Regions from separate parts of the Mesorhizobium sp. M0174 genome, predicted to be linked through region 2. Evidence: predicted binding sites of a transcription regulator. Region 2 holds the regulator's gene; the other holds the start of a gene.
The links. The regulator PhoB, encoded in region 2, activates phosphate uptake and scavenging genes when phosphate is short. The targets are predictions, from matches to a motif close to TGTCATNNANCTGTCAT.
Positions count from the first base shown of each region.

Region 1 (7,161 bases), on a different contig from region 2:
TGCCGCCACAGCGCGACACCGCTGCGCCGCTCGATGCTGTTGGCTTGTCCGATCATTTTCTGCCCCAACCTTTGCGCCCCCTCTTCTCGCCCTTGTCATGCACCCGTCATAGACACGCATTAGATAATAGATATAATTTGTATAATTGTCTATATCAATAGACAAATTTCAATGCAAGGGAGTGTTAACCATGCGAGGACAGGAAGCGCGCGATCAGGCTGGGCGCAAGGCCGTTATGGCAACGCTGGCGCAATCGACCAGCGACGATATCGTCCGTCTGTGGAACGAAGCCGGCCTGCCTTCTGAGGCGGAACTCCTGCGCGGCCCCGAAACCGGCCTGGTCACCGTGCGTGGCCGCATCGGTGGCGGCGGCGCGCCGTTCAACGTTGGCGAGGCGACGGTCACCCGCGCCACCGTCCGGCTCGCCTCCGGACAGGTCGGCCACTGCTATGCGCTCGGCCGCGACAAGCAGAAGGCAAGGCTGGCGGCAATCGCCGACGCGCTCTGGCAGGACCCGGCTCACCGCAACGAGGTCGAGGCCAGGCTCGTCGCGCCCTTGCGGACGGCACTGGCCAAGGCCCGTGACCAGCGCCGCGCCGAGACGGCGGCGACCAAGGTCGATTTCTTCACCATGGTACGCGGAGAAGACTGATGGACATCGTAACCCAAGCGATCGAAGGCGGCTTTGCCGATCCGGTGTTCGACGCCCAGACGGTCTTCCGGGCAGTGATGGACGCGATGGCGCGGCCGGGCACACTGCAGCCCCTGCCGGTCTTTACCCATCCACCGACGCCGCTGTCAGCCACCGCGGGCGCCATTGCGCTGGCGCTGTGCGATAACGACACGCCGCTCTGGCTCGACCCCGCCTTGCAGGCTTCGGCGACGGTGAAATCCTGGCTTGGCTTCCATACCGGCGCGCCGCTCGCCAACACCCCGGCCGACGCGCATTTCGCGCTGATCGCCACGCCGGCCGAGATGATGGCGCTCGACGGGTTTTCGCAAGGCACCCAGGATTATCCCGATCGCTCCACGACGCTGATCCTCGAGGTCAGCGATCTTGTCTCCGGCGCTCCGCTGCTGCTCGAAGGCCCGGGCATCGAGAAGACGGCGACGATCGCGCCGGCGCAAATGCCGCGTCATTTCGTCGAGCAATGGAAGCAGAACAACCAGCGCTTTCCGCGTGGCGTCGATATCATCCTCGCCACGTCCGACGCGATTGCCTGCCTGCCGCGCACGACGCGCATCAAGACGATGGAGGCGTAGGATGTATGTCGCGGTAAAGGGTGGCGAAGCGGCCATTCGCAACGCCCACAAACTGCTCGCCGACCGCCGGCGCGGCGATCGTTCGGTGCCCGCACTTCGCCTCGACCAGATCGTCGAGCAACTGGCGCTCGGCGTCGACCGGGTAATGAGTGAAGGTTCGCTCTACGACAGGGAATTGGCGGCACTCGCCATCGTCCAGGCGCGCGGCGACATGATCGAGGCGATCTTCCTCATTCGCGCCTATCGCACCACGCTGCCGCGCTTCGGCTACACCAAGGCGGTCGACACAGGCACGATGCTGGTCGAGCGGCGGGTGTCGGCGACCTACAAGGACCTGCCCGGCGGCCAGTTGCTCGGCCCGACTTTCGACTACACCCACCGGCTGCTCGATCCCGAGCTTGCCGCAGGCGGCGAAGTCGCCGAGCCGGAGCAGCGTGCCGGCGAGGCGGAAGCCATGCCGCGCGTGTCGGCGATCCTCGCCCGCGAGGGCCTGATCGAATCCGACGGCGACATGCCTGAAGATCATGTCCCCGGCGACATCACCCGCGAGCCGCTCGAATTCCCGATGGCGCGCGACATCCGCCTGCAGGCGTTGTCGCGCGGCGATGAGGGGTTTTTATTGGCGCTCGGCTATTCCACCCAGCGCGGCTATGCGCGCAACCATCCCTTCGTCGGCGAGGTCCGTATCGGTAAGGTCGAACTGGAACTGGACGTGCCGGAACTGCCCTTTGCCGTGCCGCTCGGCAGCATCCGCGTCACCGAATGCCAGATCGTCAATCAGTTCAAGGGCTCGGCCAAGGCGCCGCCGCAATTCACCCGCGGCTACGGCCTCGTCTTCGGCCAGAGCGAGCGCAAGGCGATGGCCATGGCGCTATGCGACCGCGCGCTGCGTGCCTCGGAGTTGGGTGAGGATGTCGTCGCCGCCGCCCAGGACGAGGAGTTCGTCATCTCGCATTCCGACAATGTCCAGGCGACCGGCTTCGTCGAGCATCTGAAGCTGCCGCACTATGTCGATTTCCAGGCCGAGCTCGACCTCGTGCGCCGCATGCGCGCCGAGCACGACGCCCGCGAAAACGCCGGCAAGGCCGAAGAGAAGAGAGAGGCCGCGGAATGACCGCACAACCAACCGACATCGCCACCTACAACTTCGCCTATCTCGACGAGCAGACCAAGCGGATGATCCGCCGGGCGATCCTCAAGGGTATCGCCATCCCTGGCTACCAGGTGCCGTTTGCCTCGCGCGAAATGCCGATGCCCTATGGCTGGGGCACCGGCGGTGTGCAGGTCACCGCTTCGATCATTGGCCCGGATGATGTGCTCAAGGTCATCGACCAGGGCGCCGACGACACCACCAATGCCGTCTCGATCCGCGCCTTCTTCAAGAAGGTCGCCAATGTCGCCGTCACCACCGAGACGGCCAAGGCGACCATCATCCAGACTCGCCACCGCATCCCCGAGCATCCGCTGAGCGCGGGTCAGGTGCTGGTCTATCAGGTGCCGATCCCCGAACCGCTGCGCTTCCTCGAGCCACGCGAGACCGAGACGCGCAAAATGCATGCGCTGGAGGAATACGGCCTGATGCATGTAAAACTCTACGAGGACATCGCCAAACATGGCCGCATCGCCACCACCTATGCCTATCCGGTCAAGGTCGAGGGCCGCTATGTGATGGACCCGTCGCCGACGCCGAAATTCGACAACCCGAAAATGCACCGTTCGCCGGCTTTGCAATTGTTCGGCGCCGGCCGCGAAAAGCGCATCTATGCACTGCCGCCCTTCACCGATGTGGTCAGCCTCGACTTCGAGGACCATCCGTTCGAGGTGCAGACCTTCGACCAGCCCTGCGCACTGTGCGCGGCCGAGAACGTCTATCTCGACGAAGTTATCCTCGACGACCATGGCGGCCACATGTTCGTCTGCTCCGACACCGATCATTGCGAGAAGCGGCGGGCCGAAGGCCATCGCGGCCATCTTGCGCCCGAAATCCCTCTTGCCCTGGAAAAAACGGAGCCGGCGCAATGACGGACGAACCGCTGCTGCGCGTCTCTGCGCTGTCCAAATTCTACGGCTCGCGCGTCGGCTGCGAGAACGTCACCTTCGATCTGTGGCCGGGCGAAGTGCTGGCTGTCGTCGGCGAATCCGGTTCCGGCAAGACGACTTTGCTCAACTGCCTGTCGACAAGGCTACTGCCCAGCTCCGGCACCGCCAGCTACCGCATGCGCGATGGCCAATTCCGCGAGCTCTACCGCATGAGCGAGGCCGAGCGCCGCTTTTTGATGCGCACCGACTGGGGCTTTGTCCACCAGAACCCCGCCGATGGTCTGCGCATGACGGTGTCGGCCGGCGCCAATGTCGGCGAGCGGCTGATGGCGGTCGGCGACCGCCACTACGGAAAAATCCGAGCCACGGCGGTCGACTGGCTGTCGCGCGTCGAGATCGACGAAGACCGCATCGACGACGAGCCGCGCGCCTTTTCCGGCGGCATGCGCCAGCGCCTGCAGATCGCCCGCAACCTCGTTACCGGCCCACGGCTGGTGTTCATGGACGAGCCGACCGGTGGTCTCGACGTGTCGGTGCAGGCACGTCTGCTCGATCTGCTGCGCGGGCTGGTCACCGATCTCGGCCTGGCGGCGATCGTCGTCACCCACGATCTCGCGGTGGCGCGGCTGTTGTCGCAGCGCATGATGGTGATGAAGGACGGCCGCGTCGTCGAAAGCGACCTCACCGACCGCGTCCTCGACGATCCGCGCGCGCCCTACACCCAGCTTCTCGTTTCTTCCATTCTGCAGGTGTGACTATGGCAACCCCCCTCGTCGTCTCCGATGTCGCCAAGAGCTTCACCATGCATCTGCGCGACGGCATCAAATTGCCGGTGGTTGCCGGCGTCTCGTTCGCGATCAGGGCCGGCGAATGCGCCGTGCTCGGCGGCCCGTCCGGGGCCGGCAAGAGCTCGATCCTGAAAATGCTCTACGGCAATTATGCCGCCGACGAAGGCCAGATCATCGTCCAGCACGAGGGCGGGCTGATCGATCTCGCCGCGGCCAGCCCGCGCACCGTGCTTGCCGTCCGCCGGCTTACCATCGGCTATGTCAGCCAGTTCCTGCGCACCGTGCCGCGTGTCTCGGCGCTCGATGTCGTCGCCGAGCCGCTGGTCGAGCGCGGCGAGGAGCGTGAGGTCGCGCGCGGCAAGGCACGTGCCTTGCTGGCGCAGCTGAACCTGCCGGAAAAACTCTGGGCGCTGCCGCCGGCGACGTTCTCCGGCGGCGAACAGCAGCGCGTCAACATCGCGCGCGGCTTCATCACCGAGCATCCGATCCTGCTGCTAGACGAGCCGACCGCCTCGCTCGACGCAAGGAACCGCGACGTCGTGATTTCCCTGATCGCCGCCAAGAAGGCGGCGGGCGTCGCTTTGCTCGGCATCTTCCATGATCACGACGTGCGTGAGGCGGTCGCCGACCGCGTCATCGACGTGACCGCCTTCGCCGCCGGAAAAATCGCCGCATGACCAGGAAACTGTCGGAGGCACCGCTGATCCACGAGACGGCGCAAGTCGAGAACTCGACGCTTGGCCGCTGGACGGAGATCGCCGAGCGCTGCCGGGTTTCCGAAAGCACGCTCGGCGACTATTCCTACATGATGCAGGACTGCGGCGTCTGGTGCGTGACGATCGGCAAATTCGCCAACATCGCCGCCAGCGTGCGCATCAATGCCACCAACCACCCGACCTGGCGGCCGACGCTGCACCATTTCACCTATCGCGCTTCGGACTATTGGGACGACGCCGAGCACGAAAGCGAATTCTTCGCCCAGCGCCGCGCCAAGCGCGTCACCATCGGCCACGACACCTGGCTCGGCCACGGCTCGACTATCCTGCCCGGCGTCACCGTCGGCGACGGCGCGGCGGTCGGCGCCGGCGCGGTGGTGTCGAAGGACGTCGCGCCCTACACCATCGTCGCCGGCGTACCGGCCAAGCCGATCCGCGAACGCTTCGACCGCCGCACCGCGGAGCGCTACCAGGCGCTCGCCTGGTGGGACTGGGACCACGCTCGGCTGCGCGCCGCGCTCGAAGACTTTCGGGAACTGTCGGCGGAGGCTTTCCTGGAGAAGTATGGCGGCTAAGGGTCGTGAAATGGTGAAGGGGGCAGCGGACAGGTTTCGAGGCTCAGGAAAGCCTTTCTTGTCACCATTCACCATTCGAGCCTCTCGTGCTGGATTGGCCGCGCCGCTCCAGGCTGTGGGCAGTAACAAAACTGACATCGTTCCGACACCGCAGGTTCATGCGGCTGCGCTAGCGAGGGTCAACAGACCTTCAATTGCGATTGGACTGGAGCCTGCACCATGTCAGCTACGCTCGAAATCCGCGGCGTCACCCGCCGGTTCGGCAAGAACACCGCCGTCAGCAATGTCGACATCGCGATCCCGCACGGTCAGATGGTCGGCATCATCGGCCGTTCCGGCGCCGGCAAATCGACGCTTCTGCGCATGATCAACCGCCTCATCGATCCCAGCCAGGGATCCATCCTGTTCGACGGCGTCGAAGTCTCCGGGTTGCGCGGCTCGCCGCTCCGGCGATGGCAGCGCGACTGCGCCATGATCTTCCAGCAGTTCAATCTGGTGCCGCGCCTGGACGTGCTGACCAATGTGCTGCTCGGCCGGCTCAACCACCGCTCGACGCTGTCCAACCTGTTCGGCATGTTCTCGCGCAGTGAATGCGCCGAGGCTGTTGCCGCCCTTGAGCGTCTCGACATCGCCCGCACCGTACTGCAGCCCGCCGGCACGCTTTCCGGCGGCCAGCAGCAGCGCGTTGCTATTGCGCGTGCCATGATGCAGCAGCCGAAGGTGCTGTTGGCGGACGAGCCGATCGCCTCGCTCGATCCGCTCAACGCCAAGGTGGTGATGGATTCGCTGCAGGACATCAATTTGCGCGAAGGCATCACCGTCATCACAAATCTGCATACGCTTGATACGGCCCGCAACTATTGCAACCGTATCATCGGCATGGCCGCCGGCAAGGTTGTCTTCGACGGCCCGCCCGAAGACCTCAACCGGGAGGCCGTGCGCATGGTCTACGGCGCCGACAGCAATGGCGGCGAAATCTCCGAGGCCATCACCTCGACCAGCGTCGCCATCAAACAGAAAATCGCTGCATCCGCCGGACCGCTCGAGCCCGTATTCCCTGGCTACTGAGAACGGCCTGATCGCCCGCCCGCGTCAAAGGCACTCGTCAAAAGTTCGAACGCTCCGGCGCGAAGCCGGAACCAACAGGAGAGAGATAATGTTCAGGAAGATGGTTTTTGGCGCGGTTTCATTGCTCGCCATCGCAACAAGTGCCGCTCACGCCCAGGATATCGAGGAATTCCGCATCGGCATCCTTGGTGGTGAAAATGAAGCGGACCGGCTGCGCAACTTTCAGTGCCTCGCCGATCACCTGAAGTCCGAATTCGGCTTCGAGAAGGTCTCGCTGTTCCCGGCCGCCGACTATGACGGGGTGATCCAGGGCCTGCTCGGCGGCACCCTCGATTTCGCCGAGCTTGGCGCGTCAGGCTATGCCAGCGTCTACCTCAAGGATCCGAACGCCGTGACCCCGATCCTCACCACCCAGCAGACCGACGGCGCGACCGGCTATTATTCGATCGGCCTGGCGCTGAAGTCGTCCGGCATCACCGACATCAAGTCGGCAAAGGGCAAGAAGCTCGGCTATGCCGACCCGGATTCGACCTCCGGTTATCTGATCCCGCTGACCCAAATCCCGAAGGACACCGGCGCCTCGAACGAAACCTTCTTCGCCTCGACCCAGTTCAATGGCGGCCACGAGAACAACCTCCTCGCCGTTCGCGACGGCAAGGTCGATGTTGCGGTTGACGACTCCTCGGGCATTGGCGACTTCAAGAACGGCTA
Region 1 is NZ_JAMYTB010000001.1:15,818-22,978, reverse strand. It holds gene phnF (phosphonate metabolism transcriptional regulator PhnF) at 1-56, opposite strand, end outside; gene phnG (phosphonate C-P lyase system protein PhnG) at 191-652, shown strand; gene phnH (phosphonate C-P lyase system protein PhnH) at 652-1,263, shown strand; gene NKJ13_RS00115 (carbon-phosphorus lyase complex subunit) at 1,265-2,377, shown strand; gene NKJ13_RS00110 (alpha-D-ribose 1-methylphosphonate 5-phosphate C-P-lyase PhnJ) at 2,374-3,285, shown strand; gene phnK (phosphonate C-P lyase system protein PhnK) at 3,282-4,058, shown strand; gene phnL (phosphonate C-P lyase system protein PhnL) at 4,061-4,768, shown strand; gene NKJ13_RS00095 (DapH/DapD/GlmU-related protein) at 4,765-5,382, shown strand; gene phnC (phosphonate ABC transporter ATP-binding protein) at 5,602-6,450, shown strand; gene phnD (phosphonate ABC transporter substrate-binding protein) at 6,539-7,161, shown strand, end outside.
Region 1: a site for PhoB is predicted at 5,504-5,520, ahead of phnC (phosphonate ABC transporter ATP-binding protein). Genes of this name have one in related genera too.

Region 2 (7,161 bases):
CACCCTGCGAGATCAGGCTCTCGACGTCGGTGAGCTGCTTGCCGGGGTTGGACTGTGCGTCGGCGGAAATATACTTGTCGCCGGCGGCCTCGATGGCCGCCTTCATTGCGGCCTCGTCGGTCTTCCAGCGCTCTTCCTGGAAGTTCGACCAGGAAACGCCGATGACCTTGTCTTTCGCCTGCGCCACCGACGCCAGCGCCAGCGTCATGGCGACACCCGCCAGAATGGCGGTCGTGAATTTCTTCATCATATCCTCCCTGCGCCGCGTACGGCGTGACCAATTGGCTCAAAGACCAGCTTAGAAGCTCTAATTTTTTCGAGCCTCGAAAAAATACTGGCCCGATCTCCGGCTGCTGTCAACATCGATTCTGATGGATTTTGATGACTGTGCGAGTTTTTTCGAGCGTCGGAATAAACGATGACAGCGCCACCTGCATCTGACACTATTTGCCGCATCCGACACTATTTGTCGGACATTACCGACGGCTTCCGGTTCATGAGCGGCCGCGGCAACCGGGAGGAAAGCAAAACGATGTCGGTCGGAATCCGCCATGACGATTTGCGCCGGCGCAACCGGGCGATGGTGATCTCGGCGGTGCGCCGGGCCGGCCAGCCATCGCGTACGGAGATCGCAGCCACCACCGGCCTCAGTCATTCAACCATATCGGCGATCTCCTCCGACCTGATACGGGAAGGCATCCTCGCCGAGAGCAAGGCAAGTGAGCCCGTTTCGTTGAAACGCGGTCGTCCACAGGTCGGCCTCGCCCTCAACCCGGAAGCGGCGGCGGTGCTGACCGTGGTGTTGTCACTGAATTTCCTGTCGGCCGCCATTATCGACTATGCGGGACAGGTGGTCGCCGAGGAACAGCGCCGGCTGGACACGCTGACCATGCCGCGCGACGAGCTGATCCGCGAATGCATGGCCATCGTCCGGCGCCGGCTTGAGGACCCAGACCTTGACGTCCGCAGTGTCGCCCGCATCGCCCTGGCGATTCAGGGCATTACCGACTCCCCTGCACGCGCCATGCTGTGGTCGCCGATCACGCCGCAGACCGACATCGCCTTTGCCGACATGCTGGAGGACGAATTCGGCATCCCGGCCACGGTGGAGAACGACTGCAATATGATGGCGGTGGCTTTGCGCTGGCGCAATCCGGATCGCTATCGCGACGACTTCATCGCCATCCTGCTTTCGCATGGCATCGGTATGGGGCTTGTGCTGAAGGGCGAACTGTTCACCGGGACGCATTCCTCGGGCGGCGAATTTGGCCACATGATCCATCGTCCGGGCGGCGCGCTCTGCCGTTGCGGGCGGCGCGGCTGCATCGAAGCCTATGCCGGCAACTATGCCATCTGGCGCAACGCCAGGCAGATGAGCGAAGACAGCGAACCTATCGCCGACGTCAGCGACGCCGACATGCGCGCGCTGGCCGCCCGCGCGCGCGAGAAGGATGGGCCGGAACGCGAGGCCTACCGCAAGGCCGGCGAAGCGCTGGGTTTCGGTCTCGGCTCGCTGTTCGCGCTGATCGATCCGGCACCGGTCGCGATGGTCGGCGCCAGTGCCGCTGCCTTCGATCTGATCGAGCCGGCCTTGCGCAAGGCAATCGCCCAGACCGCCGGCGGCCAGCACTCGGGCTCGATCTCCTTCGATACCGAGCCGAACGAATTGCCGCTGATCCGCGAAGGCTGCGCGATGCGGGCGTTAAGCTTCGTCGACCAGGAGATTTTCGCGCCGGGCGCGCAAATGAGGCCCGGCGTCAGAAAGAACGTCGCCTGACCAGGCGGGTCAATCTTCCCTGATCGCATAGCCGGCACCGCGGATGGTGCGGATGACATCCGGCATGCGGCCGTTATTGACGGCTTTGCGCAGCCGCCCGACATGGACGTCGACGGTGCGTTCGTCGATGTAGATCGTCTCGCCCCAGACATTATCGAGCAACTGGCTACGCGAGAAGACGCGGCCCGGATGCCGCATCATGAACTCGAGCAGTCGGAATTCGGTCGGCCCGAGCCGGATCTCGCTCTTCTTGCGATAGACCCTGTGCGATTCGCGATCGAGCACGATGTCGCCGACCTTCAACACGCTGGACAGCACTTCCGGCTTGGCGCGCCGCAGCAGCGCCTTGACCCTGGCCATGAATTCCGGCGTCGAAAACGGTTTGACCAGATAGTCGTCGGCGCCGGTCGAAAGACCGCGCACCCGGTCGCTCTCCTCGCCGCGCGCGGTCAGCATGATGATCGGCAGCCGCTCGGTTTCGGGGCGCACGCGCAACCTGCGGCAGAGCTCGATGCCGGAAACCGCCGGTATCATCCAGTCGAGCACCAGAAGGTCGGGCACATTTTCCTGCAAACGGATCTCGGCTTCGTCGCCGCGTGTCACCACCTCGACCTGGTAGCCTTCGGATTCGAGATTGTAGCGGAGCAGCACGCCCAACGGCTCCTCGTCCTCCACCACCATTATGCGTGGTGCGATCATCGGCTGGGCACCCCCATCATGTCACCGGCGCGGACATTGTCGTTTCGTCCTGCTTCGGACGATTGACGGGCAATTGCTCGCCGGTCAGCACATAATACGCATTCTCGGCGATGTTGGTGACATGGTCGCCGATCCGCTCGAGATTCTTGGCGCAGAACAGCAGATGCGTGCAAGCGGTGATGTTGCGCGGATCTTCCATCATGTAGGTTAACAGCTCGCGGAACACGGACGTGTATTTGACGTCGATACGCTCGTCGGCGGCGCGCAGCTTGGCCAACGCGGCCGCATCGCCTGCGGCATATTCCTCGATGACGCCCTGCACTTGGATGAGCACCAGCTGCGCCATCGCATCGATGGAATGCGATAGGTCGCGCGGCGTGACGCTGAGGCCGACCGCGCTCACACGCTTGGCGATATTCTTGGCAAGGTCGCCGATGCGTTCGAGGTCGCCGGCCATGCGGATCGCTCCGACGACATGGCGCAGATCGTGAGCCATTGGCTGGCGCTTGGCGATCAGGGTGATGGCGCGATCGTCCAGTTCGCGTTGACGCGCGTCCATGATGGCGTCGTCGGAGACGACGCGCTGCGCCAGCACGTTGTCGGAATTCAACAGGGCCTTGGTCGCCCCGCCGACCATCGAACCGGCGAGGTCGGCCATGTCGCGGATCAGCTTACTGATCTGCTCGAGATCCTCGTCGAAAGAAGCGACTGTGTGTTCGCCCATGGTCCTGTCCTCATATGCATGATCGGAACGGCTCAGCCGAAGCGGCCGGTGATGTAGTCCTGCGTGCGCTTCTCGCGGGGCGATGTGAAGATCTTCTCAGTCCGGTCGAACTCGACCAGTTCACCCAGATACATGAAGGCGGTCTGGCGCGACACGCGCGCCGCTTGCTGCATGTTGTGGGTGACGATGACGATCGTGTAGTCGGCTTGCAACTCGTCGATCAGTTCCTCGATCTTGGCCGTCGACAGCGGGTCGAGGGCCGAAGCCGGTTCGTCGAGCAGAATGACTTCCGGCTTCACTGCCACGGTGCGCGCGATGCAGAGCCGCTGCTGCTGGCCACCGGACAGGCTCAACCCGCTGGCGTTTAGCTTGTCCTTGACCTCGCTCCACAGCGCGGCCCGCTTCAACGCTTGCTCGACGCGGCCGTCCATCTCGGACTTGCCGAGATTCTCGTAGAGCCTGACGCCGAATGCTATGTTCTCGTAGATCGACATCGGGAACGGCGTCGGCTTCTGGAACACCATGCCGATCTTTGTCCTGAGGAGGTTGAGATCCTGCGACCGGTCGAGAATGTTCTTGCCGTCGAGCAGCACCTGGCCCTCGGCGGTCTGTTTCGGGTAGAGCTCGTAGATGCGGTTGAAGACGCGCAGCAGCGTCGATTTCCCGCAACCCGAAGGGCCGATGAAGGCTGTGACGCTGCGCTCGGGCAGCGACAGGCTGATGTCCTTCAGCGCCTTACTCTGGCCGTAGTAGAAGTTGAGGTTCTTGACCTCGATCTTCGTCTTCTCGGTGACCGTTTCGGTCATCGTCATGTCTGGGGACAACATCTGTGTCATCTGTCCTCTCTGCGTCCGGTAAGGCTGCGGGCGAGGATGCTCAAGCCCAGAACCGTCAGGGTGATTATGAGTGCGCCGGTCCACGCCAGTTGCTGCCATTCCTCGTAAGGGCTGAGAGCGAACTGGAAGATGGTCACCGGCAGGCTGGCCATCGGCGCGTTGATATTGCTGCTCCAGAACTGGTTGTTGAGCGCGGTGAAAAGCAGCGGCGCCGTCTCGCCGGAAATGCGTGCTATCGCCAGCAATATGCCGGTGACGATGCCGGACAATGCGGCGCGGTAGGCGACCGAACGGATCACCACCCAGCGTGGCGCGCCGATCGCGGCACCGGCTTCACGCAACGCGTTCGGCACCAGGTTGAGCATGTCTTCAGTGGTGCGCACGACCACCGGAATGACCAGGATGGCAAGCGCCACGGCGCCGGCAATGGCCGAGAAATGTCCCATTGGCCGCACCATCAATTCATAGACGAACAAGCCGATGATGATCGACGGCGCCGACAACAGGATGTCGTTGATGAAGCGGACGACGGTGGTGATGCGCGAAAAGCGTCCATACTCGGCCATGTAGGTTCCCGCCAGCACGCCGATCGGCGTGCCGACGACAACGGCGATGATCGTCATCAGCAGGCTGCCCGCGATGGCATTGAGCAGGCCGCCGGCTTCGCCCGGTGGTGGCGTCATCTCGGTGAAGACCGCGAACGAAAGCCCGGCTGTGCCCTTATAGACCAACGCACCGAGAATGAGCGCCAGCCAGGCAAGTCCGATGCCGGCGGCGACGACGCAAAGCGCCATCATCACCGAATTCCTGGCTTTGCGGCGGCTGTGGAGCGATGAGGATGTCGACATCGGTCAGGCTCCCGTACGGGCGTCGATCCGCATCAGCATATAGCGGGCGGCGGCAAGGATCAGGAAGGTGATGACGAACAGGATCAGGCCGAGCGCGACCAGCGAGGAGGTGTAGAGGTCGCCGTCGGCCTCGGTAAATTCATTGGCGATGGTCGCCGAGATCGTCGTGCCCGGTGCGAACAGGGAGGCACTGATGCGATGCGCGTTGCCGATGACGAAAGTCACCGCCATGGTTTCGCCGAGTGCCCGGCCGAGGCCAAGCATGACGCCGCCCATGATGCCGATGCGGGTATAGGGAATGACCACGCGCCGGGTCACTTCCCAGGTCGTGCAACCGATGCCGTAGGCCGATTCCTTCAGCACCGCCGGCACCGTATCGAAGACATCCTTGGTGATCGAGGTGATGAAGGGCAACACCATTATGGCGAGGATCAGCGCCGAGGTCAGAAGGCCGATGCCGTAAGGAGGGCCGGCGAAAAGGCTGGATAGTCCCGGCACGCCGTGGAAGATGTTGATGATGAAGGGCTGTATCGTCGTCTGCAGGAATGGCGCGAACACGAACAGGCCCCAGATACCATAGATGATCGAGGGAATGCCGGCCAATAGCTCGACCGCTATGCCGATCGGGCGCCTGAGCGGGCGCGGGCAGAGCTCGGTGAGAAAGATCGCAATGCCGATGCCGATCGGAACCGCGATCAGGATGGCGATGGCCGCCGTCACCAGGGTGCCGTAGATCGGCGCCAGTGCGCCAAATTTTTCCGTGACCGGATTCCAGCTCTCAGTCGTCAGGAAAGAAAAGCCGAAGGACGACAGCGCCTGCCATGAGCCGGCAAACAGCGAGATCGCGACACCGCCGAGGATGACCAGCACAAGGATTGCGGAAGCGCGGGTGAGTCCGCGAAATATGGCATCTGTGAGCGCGAAGCGCCGCACCGTAGCGTCCCTGGCCCGGGCTGCTGCAGATGATGGCATGGCATCGGAAGCGATGGTCATTGGGTCCTCGCGATTAAAGGCAACAGGGAGGGCGCCGTCGACGCCCTCCCTGGAGGAGATTACATAGCCGAGTAGAGCGGCTTGCCATCGTCGCCGACGACTTCCTTGGCCCACATGGCCTTGACGCTCTCAACCACCTTGTCGGGCATCGGAACGTAGTCCAGCTCGCCGGCCATCTCGTCGCCCTTGTCATACGCCCAGGCGAAGAATTTGAGCGCTTCGCCGGTGGTCGCGGCGTCGTCCGGCTTCTTATACAGGAGGATCCACGTCGCCGCCGTCATCGGCCAGGACTCGGCGCCCGGCTCATTGGCGAGGATCACCCCATAGCCCGGCTGCGAGCTCCAGTCGGCATTGGCCGCTGCCGCCGAGAACGCGGCTGCGGTGGGCTCGACCTTCTTGCCGTCCTTGTTGATCATGTCGGTGTGGGTGAGCTTGTTCTGCTTGGCGTAGGCGTATTCGACATAACCGATCGCGCCGCCGGTCTGGGAGACGTTGTTGGCAACGCCCTCATTGCCTTTGGCGCCGATGCCGACCGGCCATTCCACGGCCTTGTCGACGCCGACCTTTTCTTTCCAGTCCGCGCTGACGTCGCCGAGGTAGTATGTGAAGTTGAACGTCGTGCCCGAACCATCGGAACGGTGAACGACCGCGATCGCCTGCGAAGGCAGCTTGACGTCGGGATTGAGCTTCTTGATCGCCTCGTCATCCCAGCTCGTGATCTTGCCGAGGAAGATGTCGGCCAGCGTCGGGCCGTCGAGAACCAACTCGCCCGGCTTGAGGCCTTCGAGGTTGACGACCGGAACGATGCCGCCCATCACCATCGGGAACTGAGCCAGTCCGGACGCTTCAAGCTCGTCGCCCTTGAGCGGCGCATCCGAAGCGCCGAAGGTAACGGTCTTGGCCTTGATCTGCTTGATGCCGCCGCCGGAACCGATCGACTGGTAGTTGAGGCCAACGCCGGTGTCTTTCTTGTAGGTGTCGGCCCACTTCGCATAGATCGGGTAGGGGAAGGTGGCGCCGGCGCCGGAGATGTCCGCGGCGAGCGCGGCGGACAGGGTGAGGGTGGTCGTCGCCGCCATTGCAATCGCAACGGCCGCCGAGCGGATGAAATGTCTCATGTGGCCTGCTCCTGTTCGGAATATGGTCTCTCGGCGCCATTCCTCCGGCGCCCGCTGAGGCCAATAGCCCCCGATTATTACAGTCGCATGACAGTTTCATGTCGCTCCGGTAACGTCGTCCAGCCGGGTTAAGAAGGAGCGGCCGCGGGCTTTGTCGGCATGGGCC
Region 2 is NZ_JAMYTB010000005.1:144,721-151,881, forward strand. It holds gene xylF (D-xylose ABC transporter substrate-binding protein) at 1-247, opposite strand, end outside; gene NKJ13_RS12810 (ROK family protein) at 533-1,777, shown strand; gene phoB (phosphate regulon transcriptional regulator PhoB) at 1,787-2,476, opposite strand; gene phoU (phosphate signaling complex protein PhoU) at 2,493-3,200, opposite strand; gene pstB (phosphate ABC transporter ATP-binding protein PstB) at 3,233-4,036, opposite strand; gene pstA (phosphate ABC transporter permease PstA) at 4,033-4,884, opposite strand; gene pstC (phosphate ABC transporter permease subunit PstC) at 4,888-5,877, opposite strand; gene pstS (phosphate ABC transporter substrate-binding protein PstS) at 5,937-6,995, opposite strand.